3 regions of the Bacillus arachidis genome follow, and region 3 is predicted to be linked to each of the others. Evidence: predicted binding sites of a transcription regulator. Region 3 holds the regulator's gene; each other region holds the start of a gene.

Region 1 (4,217 bases), 2.2 Mb from region 3:
TGAATTGTATAGACCATGCTCCTGAACTTGTTCTTTTAGACTTGTCCAATCTTCTTTTGTTGGAATATAAATCCCTTCAAATAACTGTTGTACTTTCTCTGTTACAGGGCTATATTCTGTTGTTTCATACTTTTCAAAGTATGTGCCGTTTGCATAATCAGACTTATCGAAGTCTTTAAATGTTTCGCCCTTTTCTTTTGCAATCCCCATACTCTTTTCAATGGAGTAGTAGTTTAACATCATAAAGAATGTACGAACAAACTCTTTCGCTTCTGCACTTTCATAAGCAATTTTATTTTTCGCTAAATATCCATGCAAGTTCATTGCACCAAGTCCAACTGAATGCAGCTCATCATTTGCTTTTTTCACAGTTGGTGCGTTTGGAATAATAGTCATATCAGAAACAGCTGTTAAAGCTTCCATTCCTGCATGAACCGCTTCACGGATTTCTTTATTTTCCATAACGTTTACAATATTTAGTGATCCTAAGTTACAGTTAATATCACGACGGATAATGTCATCTGTACCGTAGTCGTTAATTTCGGATGTTTCTTGTAGCTGGAAGATTTCCGTACAAAGGTTTGACATCTTCACAGTTCCAATATCCTTTAACGGATGTTGTTTGTTCGCATTTGATTTAAACATTAAGTATGGATAACCAGACTCAAGCTGAATCATTGCAATCTTAATAAGCATATCACGTGCACTAATATCAAGTGGCTTCTTCTTCACATTTGGATTGCTCATCAGTTCATCGTACATTTCGTCGATATCTATATCATCTAAATGTTTTCCGTACTCTTTATATACTGTAAATGGCGCAAAAACATGGAATGGTTCATTCTTCTCTGCAAGCTCAAAGAACTTACTCGGAACGATAATACCGATTGATAGAGACTGAATACGGCTCTTCTCGTCAGCATTTATTTTTTTTGTATCAAGGAATTCAATAATATCCCAATGGAAAATGTTTAAATATACTGCTCCGGCACCTTTTCTTTGCATATTGTTACTCCATACCTTTAAAACATATGGGGGATAGTCATTTCTGCTACCCTCTCTATATCGCTATAGAGTTCAGACCATATCTTCTTCTCTTTCCTACAACCTTAGTTTGAGAAGCCAGGTTCGAGCTATATAGTCACCTACATAGCCACTTGGTCGTTGAACCTTCTCCCTATCTAATAGACTTAGGAGCTCGGCTGCTGATTTCCTGCAATCTTGGATTTTTAGGGGGCGCTACGTAATTTCTTCGTAGTATCCTACCTCGATATACTCAGGCGTTCCAGCAATTGACCCGGTTTTATAGTTGAGCCATAAGTTAACCCAACTGATTCGCATACGAAAACGAATCTTCAAGCAATTTCATAACTGGTACCACACCGCTTGCTGCGTTCTCGATACCTTTAATTTGTTCTCCGCGTGCGCGTAGTTTGGACAAGTTTAAAGCTACTCCTCCGCCAATTTTCGATAACTGCATCGCTGTATTAATATTAAATCCGATCGAATTTAAGCTATCATCCATCTCTAACAAGAAACAAGACACCATTTCTCCTCTTCTGCTTCTTCCCGCATTTAAAAAGGTTGGTGTCGCTGGTTGATAGTTTTGTTTTACGATCATGCTTGCAAATTGTTTCGCTTTATTAACATCACCACGTCCTAAGTATAATGACACAATTGATACGCGATCTTCGTAGCTTTCTAAGTATTGTTTTTGATCATTTGTTTTTAACGCATAGTCCTTATAAAACTTAGATGCCGCCATATAAGATTGGAATTTGAAGTTCTCACCGTATGCAACGTTGTATACTTCTTCGACTTCCTCCAACTTATACTCGTCCAGAACGTTGTAATAGTAATCATGTTCATTCATATACTCGATTCGCTCTGCCACGCTATCAAAATGAACGGTATTCGCTCTCGCTTCTTCCATAAAAACTTCTAATGCTTCTTTATCTTTATGAAGCTGATAGAAACCGTCTTGCATTTGCGTGATTTCATTATTCAGTTCAATGTGTCGCAATCTCCCGCACCCTTTCCTTAAAATATTCTACATCATTATTTGTTCCAGATAACTCGAATTTTGATACAATAGGTACTTCGTATCTGGTTGAGATTTTATCTGCACTTGCTCCGAACATATCTCCCCAGTTGCGATTGCCACTTGCAGATACGCCTTTTAAATTTGCATTATTGCGTTCTAAAAATTCTAAAACACGTTCCGGCACATTTCCAAAACCTGTTGTATAAGTAATAAGAACAAAATCTTCGTCTAATACTAGATCCTCATTAATTTGAACGGCCGGCATATTTAATTTGTGAATGAAACGCTTCACGTTTCCTGTCATAGAATCATATGCAATTAACATCTCCGACCCTCCCTTTCTTCCTTTTATATCTTGATGCCGATTCATGTTTTCCCTATATATTGTATTATGTTTCGAAACAAGACACAAGATATATGTATAAATTCTTTCTTTTTTTAACTTTTACTTTTCGACATCACGAGCCGTTTTTTTCAATACAAAGACTATGAAACAACATTCTAAAACTCATGTCAATAAAGTGCTTTTCAAAAAAGTTGTCAACGAATTTAACCATATTTACAAAAATGTTATCAATCTGTTTTGTCAAAAAACAGTAAATGCTGGAGAAATATATTTCTCCAGCATCACACAAAAAAGAACAGACTTTAAATTGTAATCTGCTCGAAACCGGTTACACATTATTTAGATCACACAAATAAGAAATTCTCCTCCTTGTGGATTAAACAGTTATTTATTTAAATACATATACTTTCTTTTTTGTTACACAATAAAAAATATCATTATAATGAAAAGGATAATTATGATGGCACTCCAATTTATTTGTTAGTGTAATGAGAATTTAAAAAAGACTGCAAACAGAGCATCACTCATTCGCAATGTTCAATACGTAAAATATCCTTTATGAATAAATGATGAAAATTCTCGTCTTTATCTTGCATTGTAAACACTGGTGCTTCTTCATCAAAATATACAACCATTCCCTCCACATATTGATTCATATGCAGGAGTTTCACAGTTGCTCGAATTTTGGTTTCTTGCTCATATGCTACTTTCAATTTCTCTATAACTTCTTTTGTACGTTTCCGTTTCTCTGGAAACATAACCATTCCTACAAGCCGGTTTCCAGCGCTATCTTTCCACATATAGTCCCAGTGCGGTAAAATACCTTGTTTAAACTCTCCCATAATTCCCCTCTCCTTTTCCTTCTATTAAGAACGCGGTGTTTCTATATATGTATAAATAATTTTCCCGCCGCGTTGTGCATTCCCACTGAAATGTTTAAAATCCTCTCGATTTACTACAACCTCACGAAACGTATAAAATACATCCTTAGTTACAATATACTCTTCTATCTCTCCATTTTTCAGTTGATCTAAAATTGTATTTGCTAATTGTTTATCCATGTATTTCACCTCTCTGCAATATTTTATCCTATCTTCCACAAGTCGACAATGTTAAATTTCTTACATTCACAGCAAACATCATATACTACCATAACGGTTCCCCTTTTCTGAATCCATTCGATATTCAAGCTTATCCTATAAAATTCAAGAAATTATTGAATCACTGATTGAAACTTTATTTTATGTTACAATAAGAATGACAACTAGGAGGGATAATATGATTCGGAAAGCAAAAAAGACAGATGCGAAGGCAATATCTTCTTTATTGTATAACGCTCTGCATGAAATTGCTGAAAAAATCACAGGTGGGAGAACAGAAACAGAAGTCTTGACAGGGCTTGAAACTTGGTTTTCAAAAAAAGAAAATCGACTTAGCTACGAGAACTGTTTCGTTGAAGAACAAAATGGACAAGCAGTTGGAATCATCGTAGCCTATCACGGCAGTCATGCCAAGCAACTAGATACTCCAATTGTAAAACACTTACGAAAAATCCATCAAGATTCAACGATTACGCTAGAAAAAGAAGCAGAACTCGATGAATATTATATTGACACTTTGTCCGTTTCAAGCACATATAGTGGAAGAGGAATAGGTTCAAGGTTGATTCAAGCAGTAGAAAATGATGCCTATGAAAAAGGTTATGAGAAAATCGCATTACTTGTAAATTTAGAAAACGAGCGAGCTTTCTCTTTATATAAAAGACTTGGTTACCAAGAGGATAAAACAGTTATGCTTGTTGGAGAGCCATATGCTCATTTAGTGAAG
Region 2 (4,217 bases), 920 kb from region 3:
ATATGTTTGAGAAATTCGATAAAGGCTGTCTCCAGGTTGTACGTAATAATTATTTCCTTTCGTATTTACAATTAGTGCCTGACCGACAACAAGTGTTTCAGCTGGATTAAGTCCGTTGTCTTTTACAATTTCTTCGGGCGTAGTACCAAATTTTGACGCTAAGCTATATACGCTATCACCGCTACGAACGGTTACAATTTGAATCATATACTCGCTCCTTTCAGTAAAAGATCCACCGTTTCTATTTTATTTTTGATTTCACTGTATTATGATTAAATGTATGCGAGGAAACAGAAGTGAGAAGGAGATTATGATATGTTTGTAGCAGAACACGAAATTGAAATCCGCTATGCGGAAACAGATCAAATGGGTGTGGTTTACCATTCAAACTATTTAGTATGGCTAGAATTAGGGCGTACAAAATTGATACAGGAATTAGGGTTTTCATATATTGAAATGGAGAAAGAAGGAGTTATTTCTCCAGTGTTAGATTTACAAATTTCATATCGGAAAGCAATGCGTTATGGAGAAAGAGCAATTGTGAAAACATGGATTGATTCAGTTAGTCCACTTCGTGTTACATATGGATATGAAATTTATAATGGTGATGGAGACCTTTGTATTACCGCTACAACAACAAATATTTGTGCGAAAAAAGATGGTTTTCGTCCCGTATCCTTTAAGAAATTATATCCTGAGTGGTATGCGAAGTATGAAGAGATTAAGAAAAAATAAAAAAGCGCGTGGATTTCGCCACGCGCTTTTTTATTTTTCATAATTAAATTGTGGAAAGTCATCCCCAGCATTAAAGGTAACGGCTAGGTCGTGTCCATCAAAGAACCATTCATCATCACCTTCAACAAAGAAAGTAATACCCTCTTCTTGAATTTGAACAGCAGGATGCGCAGGGTCATCTTTACGGATTCCTAAAGAAAGCCCTTTTTGAACAGTACTACAACCACCATATTGTACGAAAAAGCGAATTGTATCGCCAGATTGTAAGTTTAATTCATCTTTATACCAATTTACTGCTTCATTTGTTACAGAAAGGTTCATGTATAGTTCCTCCAAGTTATGTTGCTTTTTCTCTAGTATAAAAAATAACGCAAAAAGACGCTATTAATATGCTTTGCGTTTTCTTTTTGCGTTATGTGGGTTGCAACCTTACTTTTGTTTCTTTGTTAAATTTGCTTTCGGTTCAGTTTTATTTATAATTCGTCCAATATTTGCACGGTGTCTATAAATAACCATACCAGCTAATAAACACATTGCAACAATAAAGATTTTATCCCCAGTAACAATTGATGCGATAACAGCAACAATAGCTGTTACCATAGAAGAAAGTGATACGTATCTCGTTGTAAATAGAAGGGTGAAAAAGATAACGGCTAATATCGCAAAGATGACTGGCGCATAACATAAGAGTACGCCAGCAGAAGTTGCAACTGCTTTTCCTCCGCGGAATTTTGCAAAGATTGGGTATACATGTCCAAGAACTGCAGCCAATCCAAACCAAAGGGGATGGATATCTAAGGCGAAAATTAACGGCAGAGCTGTCGCTAACGTTCCCTTTAAAATATCAGCAATTGTAACGATAAAGCCTGCTTTTTTCCCTAGTGTCCGAAATGTATTCGTTCCTCCTAAATTACCGCTACCATGCTCGCGAATATCGATTCCGTAACCAATTTTTCCAACAACAAGTGCAAATGGAATCGAGCCAAGTAAATACGCAACGATAAATAAAAGATATATAAGCATAAGTTCAGTCTCCTTTATTCAAATGTGTTGATAAAGGGTAAAAAGAGTTTTTCCCGTATATTGTACCATACATTTGTAAAGAGCACATTTCTTTTTTGTAAATGAAAAATTCAAAGTTTCTTAAAAAAACTTTCACAGGAATGTTACATTTCTCACAGATTGATCAAGACTATATGTTGTATCATTTTGTTAGTGAATGAACAAGATGTAGTTGGAGGTTTTAGAAATGATGAAACAAAGTGAGCGTGGAGAAGAATTAGTGAAGATGTTTGAAACAATTGTCCACGGGAATGAACAGGATTTAATGCAAGAAAATGCAAATGTTGATGGACGATCCCCTATGGGAATGATGGGAACATTTGCATCTGAGAGTGCAAAATATTATGCAGTGGAACATTTGCTTTCTGAACAAGTAAAAAAAGCAATCAATCAAAATATATTATATCCACATGATATGGATTTTTATGCGACAGGTACGACAACGTGTTCGCAAATTCCTTTAGCACAACTGCTTGAAAACGGATTTCATACAGGGCATGGACATATGAGGCAACCACAAGATATTAAAAGTGCGTTGGCACTTTCTTCGATTATTCTTCAAGCCAATCAAAACATGCAGCATGGTGGTCAATCCTTTGCCATGTTTGATATGGATTTAGCACCATATGTGAGAAAAACATTTGAAAGAAATAAGAAAAGATTAGGGGCGTATCCGTTAACAAAAGAGCAAGTAGAAGAGTTTGCGTGGAAAGAAACAGAGAATGATACGTATCAAGCGTGTGAAGCTTTTATTCATAATTCAAATAGCATGCATAGCCGGGGCGGTGGGCAAGTTCCGTTTATTTCAATTAACTATGGAACAGATATATCAAAAGAAGGGCGGTTGTTAGTTAGACAATTATTACGGGCGACAAAAGCTGGCTTAGGAAAAGGTGAAACACCTATTTTCCCTATTCAAATTTTTAAACTAAAAAAAGGTGTCAATTTTGAAGAGAATGATCCGAACTATGATTTATTTGAATTGGCATTAGAAACGACAGCAGAACGCTTATTCCCGAACTTTTCATTTTTAGATGCACCATTTAATGCAGTGCATTATGATGGTCGTCCAGAAAGTGAAGTATGTTATATGGGGTGTCGAACTCGTGTTATGTCTAATATTCATGGAGAAGAGACTGCGATTGGTAGAGGGAATTTATCTTTTACATCTATTAATTTGGTGAAATTAGCATTAATTAGCGGTTCACAAGAAGCGTTTTTTGAAGCTTTAAATTATTATATAGATCTTGGTATTCATCAACTACTCGAACGGTTTGCTTATCAATGTACGAAGAAGGCAAGAGATTTTCACTTTTTATATTCACAAGGAATATGGAGAGGCGGAGAAAAGCTACACCCTGAAGATTCTGTTGCTGAAATTTTAAAACAAGGAACGTTAAGTATTGGTTTTATCGGTCTTGCAGAATGTTTAGTTGCTTTAACAGGAAAACATCATGGGGAAGATACAGAATCATGGAATCTTGGAAATGAAATTGTGGTATTAATGAGACAGAAGATGGATCAAGCCACGAAAGAACATCAGTTGAATTTCTCCTTAATTGCAACACCTGCAGAAGGGTTATCAGGAAAGTTTGTTAAAAAAGATCGAGAGGAATTTGGAACCATTAGTGGTGTGACAAATCATAATTATTATACAAATTCATTCCATATTCCGGTTTATTATAACATTCAAGCAATTGATAAAATACGTTTAGAAGGACCGTTTCACACACTTTGTAATGGTGGACATATCACGTATATTGAATTAGATGGAGCAGCGGTTCATAACCAAAAGGCATTGAAACAAATCGTACAGGCGATGGCAGAGTATGGGGTCGGATATGGATCCATAAATCACCCTGTGGATCGTTGTAAATGCTGTGGCTATCATGGTGTCATCAAAAATGAATGTCCAAGTTGTGGAACCGAGGATGAGAATGAAATAGAAAGAATTCGCCGTATAACAGGATATCTTGTAGGAGATATGTCCAAATGGAATAGTGCAAAGCGCAGTGAAGAAGCAGATCGGGTGAAACATAAATGAGAGTAATGAATATTATTCATGATAGTGTAGTAGATGGAGAAGGATTGCGGACAGTCATATTTTTTGCGGGCTGTCCGCATCGTTGTTTAGGATGTCATAATCCTAAGTCATGGAATATTTGTAATGGTACTGAAATGACCGTAGAAGAAATTGTAAAAGAGATTGCCAAAAATGTGCTTACTGATGTAACATTTTCAGGTGGAGATCCATTTTTTCAAGCTGCTGAAGTGAAGAAGGTAGCAAAAGCGGTGAAGGCTTTGAAAAAAAACTTATGGATTTACACAGGTTATACATTAGAAGAGATACAGAGTTCTCAAAATAATGATATGATAGAGTTGTTACATTATGGGGATGTTCTTGTCGATGGAAGGTTTGA
Region 3 (4,217 bases):
ATTTGAAGATCATTTATTAGTGGATGGGAAAATGATTCGCCTTCTAAACAACCGCGATCCAAAAGAATTGCCTTGGAAAGACTTAGGTGTTGAAGTTGTAATTGAAGCAACGGGTAAATTTAATGCAAAAGAAAAAGCGATTCTTCACGTAGAAGCTGGGGCGAAAAAAGTTATTTTAACGGCACCTGGTAAAAATGAAGATATAACAGTTGTAGTTGGTGTAAACGAAGAACAATTAGATATTACAAAACATACTGTTATTTCAAATGCATCTTGTACAACAAACTGTTTAGCGCCTGTTGTTAAGGTGTTAGATGAACAGTTCGGAATTGAAAATGGTTTAATGACAACTGTTCACGCTTATACAAATGACCAAAAAAATATTGATAACCCACATAAAGATTTACGAAGAGCACGTGCTTGTGGACAGTCTATTATTCCTACAACAACAGGTGCTGCGAAAGCATTAGCGAAAGTTCTTCCGCACTTAAATGGAAAACTTCACGGAATGGCACTTCGCGTTCCAACACCAAACGTGTCTCTTGTTGATTTAGTAGTAGATGTAAAACGTGATGTAACAGTTGAAGAAATTAATGAAGCGTTTAAAACTGTTGCAAACGGTGCGCTGAAAGGAATTGTAGAGTTCAGCGAAGAACCTCTTGTTTCTATCGATTTTAATACAAATACACATTCTGCTATCATTGATGGCCTATCTACAATGGTAATGGGAGAGCGTAAAGTGAAAGTGCTTGCTTGGTATGATAACGAGTGGGGTTACTCTCGCCGTGTTGTAGATCTTGTGAAGTTAGTTGTCACTGAACTAGCAAAACAAGAAAATGTACAACACATTTAATGATAGAAAAGGAGGCAAGCGATTGCTTGTCTTCTTTTTTTGTACTTTTTTTGAAAAGGAAAAATATTATTCAAGTATATCTTTGTGAATGGTACATATGAAAAAACATTGTGATTGCTGTATTTGTGAATTAAATATTCTTTTTGGGAGAAAGTAAAGAAGAGAATATGACAAAAAAACGAAAAAACTGTTGTTGCAAAATGAAAATAAACAAAGTATACTAACACTCGTAAACTTAAGAGCTGAGGTACGTAGTCACTACTTAAAGGGTTAGGACCTCTCTGGACTAACTTTCCCCCGTGGTAGTGGAGCAAGCCAAATTGCAAATTAGTTTTCAATTCGAACAGTTAGATTAAATTTACAAGGGGGAACTGTAGAATGGATACTATGGACACGATGGGCCGTCACGTAATCGCTGAACTTTGGGATTGCGATTTTGACAAGCTTAATGATATGCCGTTTATTGAACAATTATTTGTGGATGCAGCACTAAGAGCAGGTGCTGAAGTACGTGAGGTTGCTTTTCATAAATTTGCACCGCAGGGTGTAAGTGGAGTGGTAATCATTTCGGAATCACACTTAACAATTCATAGCTTTCCAGAGCACGGTTATGCAAGTATTGATGTTTATACTTGTGGGGATCGTATTGATCCAAATGTTGCTGCAGAGTATATTGCAGAAGGTTTAAATGCGAAAACGCGAGAGAGCATCGAGCTTCCTCGAGGCACAGGTAGCTTCGAAATTAAGCATAGAGAAACAAAAGCTCTTTAAAAAAAAACATAATTGATTTAAAATGTAAAGAGGTGTATAATGCACCTCTTTTTTTAGTTTATATAAGGTGGAATTTCTGTTAGTAAGAGAACCACACCAATTAAATTTTTATGAGGAAACGAATCTCCTGTCTAATTATGTTGTTTTTAATGGATTTTGAGTTGGGGGTATTACTACCCATGAAAGTAGGGTAAGTGTGGAGTTAAAGTGGTAAGCATAGATAAATAGGTTATATAATGTTGTATATATTTTCACGTGTAAGTAAAGTAAGAAAAATAAAGATTAAATTGCAAGGGAGTGAATGAGTTGCGTTGTCCATCCTGTTTTCATAATGGTACAAGAGTATTGGATTCACGTCCGGTAGATGAGGGGCGCTCCATTCGAAGAAGAAGAGAGTGTGAAAGTTGTTTAAATCGATTTACGACATTTGAACGAGTAGAAGAACCACCTCTTATTGTTGTAAAAAAAGAGGGAACAAGAGAAGAGTTTAATAAAGAAAAGATTTTGCGTGGATTAATTAAAGCGTGTGAAAAAAGACCTGTATCATTAAAACAATTAGAAGAAGTAACGCAAAATGTAGAGCGTGAACTTCGAAATTTAGGAATATCAGAAGTGAAAAGCGATATGATCGGCGAAATCGTCATGGAAGCACTTCGAGATATTGATGATGTTGCTTATGTACGATTTGCTTCTGTATATCGTCAATTTAAAGATTTAAATGTATTTATTGAAGAATTAAAAGATATACTGCAAAAAGAACGAGAATAAAGTGGAACTTGGAGCCTACAAATAGTGGGGGAAAGAGCTAGAAGCGTAAGCTATTAGCTCTTTTTCACTAAGGAGTTATATACGTAGAATGGGCGAAAGAAAGGAATTGCAAGGATGGAAAAACAGTCATGGATGGAGCTATTGCCAATTGATCGTTATAAAGTAAGTGCAAAAGGGTTGCTGCATAGTTACGATCGCAAGGTATTAACGATGTTATATCAACCATTAGTAGGTAGCAAGGCTTTTAGCCTATACATGACGATGTGGGGAGAGTTAGAGCAGGATCGTGTATTTGGAAAAGAGAATACACATCACTCTCTTATGGTAACGATGCAAATGCAGCTTCCAGAAGTGTATGAAGAACGGGTGAAATTAGAAGCGATTGGGCTTTTAAACGTATATATAAAAAAAGAAAAAGATATTCGAATGTTTATATACGAGCTTCAGTCGCCGTTATCACCAAAACAATTTTTTGATGATATTGTCCTGAGCATCTTTTTGTATAATCGATTGAGTCGTGCAAAATATAATCAAGTTAAGCAATATTTCTTAGAAGAAGAGTTTGATTTTACTTCTTATGAAAATGTTACGCATTCCTTTAATGATGTATTTGGGTCTTTTAATCCAGGTCAATTTGAACATGCACAAGAGGAACTTCGAATTCCGAGTAACGCAGTTATGCCTGGCAATGCGAAAGGAACGGCTCCTAATCTTTGGAACGATTTCTTTGATTTTTCTTTATTTGTGGAAGGGTTATCGACTCTTGTGCCGCGAAAAGCGATTACGGATCAAGTACGGGAATGTGTGGTTACACTTTCCTATGTGTATGGTGTGGATGTGCTATCGATGCAAAACATTGTGCTTGGAGCAATGACAGAACTGCAAACGATTGATATGGAAAGGCTTCGCAAAGGAGCGCGTGATTGGTATCAATTCGAAAATGGTCAAGCGCTTCCAGTGTTAAGTGAACGAGTGCAGCCTCATTCTTCACGTACGATGAAAGAGAAAGAGCCGTCTACACAAGAAGAGATGCTCATTAAACAGCTGGAAGAGATTCCACCAAAACAATTGTTAAAAGAAATCTCAGGCGGTGCAGAAGCGACAAAAGCAGATTTGCAAATTGTAGAAGAAGTAATGATGAATCAAAAATTAACACCAGGTGTTGTCAATGTACTGATTTATTATGTAATGCTGCGTTCAGATATGAAGCTCTCCAAAACATATGTTGAGAAAATCGCAGGACATTGGGCACGAAAAAAGGTCGGTACCGTATCAGAAGCAATGGCATTGGCGAAAGAAGAGAATCGCCAATATCAAGAGTGGGCTGAGACGAAGAAGAAGGGCCGTACATCGAAAAAAACAGTACGGAAAGAAATGGTGCCAGATTGGCTGAAAGAACAAGCGAAGGAACAACCAAAAGAACAACCAAAAGAACAGTCTAAAGATCTTGCAAATGTGACGGAAAAACCGAGCAAGTTAGAAGAAGAAAGAAAGAGATTGGAAGAAGAGTTAAAAAAATATAAGCGTGATTAATAGAGGAGAATGAACGCTCTTTGAGGTGAAAGAATGGAGCATATTCAAAATTCATTTGCAAAGTTAATGCAAAATGAAAATTTTAAAAATAGATATGAAGTGTTAAAAGCAGAAGTTATGGCTCATCCGCGTATAAAAGAGTTTGTAGAAGAGCATAAAGGTGAAGTCACGACTTCCATGATAGAGCGAAGTCTTGTGAAGCTATATGAATACATTGGACAAAGCGTTGGATGCGCAGATTGCCCGAACTTAGAATCATGTAAAAATATGATTCAAGGGTATGAACCGAAAT

What was found. The regulator NrdR, encoded in region 3, represses ribonucleotide reductase genes. The targets are predictions, from matches to a motif close to AACACNATATATNGTGTT.
Region 1: a site for NrdR is predicted at 2,418-2,435, ahead of nrdI (class Ib ribonucleoside-diphosphate reductase assembly flavoprotein NrdI). Genes of this name have one in related genera too.
Region 2: a site for NrdR is predicted at 1,924-1,941, ahead of QRY57_RS17665 (anaerobic ribonucleoside triphosphate reductase). Genes of this name have one in related genera too.

What each region holds. Positions count from the first base shown of each region.
Region 1 covers NZ_CP127376.1:1,374,235-1,378,451, reverse strand. The annotation lists partial or broken gene QRY57_RS08500 (ribonucleoside-diphosphate reductase subunit alpha) at 1-1,035, opposite strand, end outside; partial or broken gene QRY57_RS08495 (ribonucleotide reductase barrel domain-containing protein) at 1,325-2,023, opposite strand; gene nrdI (class Ib ribonucleoside-diphosphate reductase assembly flavoprotein NrdI) at 2,010-2,369, opposite strand; gene QRY57_RS08485 (hypothetical protein) at 2,915-3,232, opposite strand; gene ykzS (protein YkzS) at 3,257-3,451, opposite strand; gene QRY57_RS08475 (GNAT family N-acetyltransferase) at 3,669-4,217, shown strand, end outside.
Region 2 covers NZ_CP127376.1:3,132,953-3,137,169, reverse strand. The annotation lists gene QRY57_RS17685 (glycoside hydrolase family 18 protein) at 1-207, opposite strand, end outside; gene QRY57_RS17680 (acyl-CoA thioesterase) at 316-735, shown strand; gene QRY57_RS17675 (HesB/YadR/YfhF family protein) at 766-1,056, opposite strand; gene plsY (glycerol-3-phosphate 1-O-acyltransferase PlsY) at 1,165-1,758, opposite strand; gene QRY57_RS17665 (anaerobic ribonucleoside triphosphate reductase) at 1,985-3,841, shown strand; gene nrdG (anaerobic ribonucleoside-triphosphate reductase activating protein) at 3,838-4,217, shown strand, end outside.
Region 3 covers NZ_CP127376.1:4,057,855-4,062,071, reverse strand. The annotation lists gene QRY57_RS22525 (glyceraldehyde-3-phosphate dehydrogenase) at 1-853, shown strand, start outside; gene speD (adenosylmethionine decarboxylase) at 1,241-1,624, shown strand; gene nrdR (transcriptional regulator NrdR) at 1,931-2,392, shown strand; gene QRY57_RS22510 (replication initiation and membrane attachment family protein) at 2,507-3,925, shown strand; gene dnaI (primosomal protein DnaI) at 3,959-4,217, shown strand, end outside.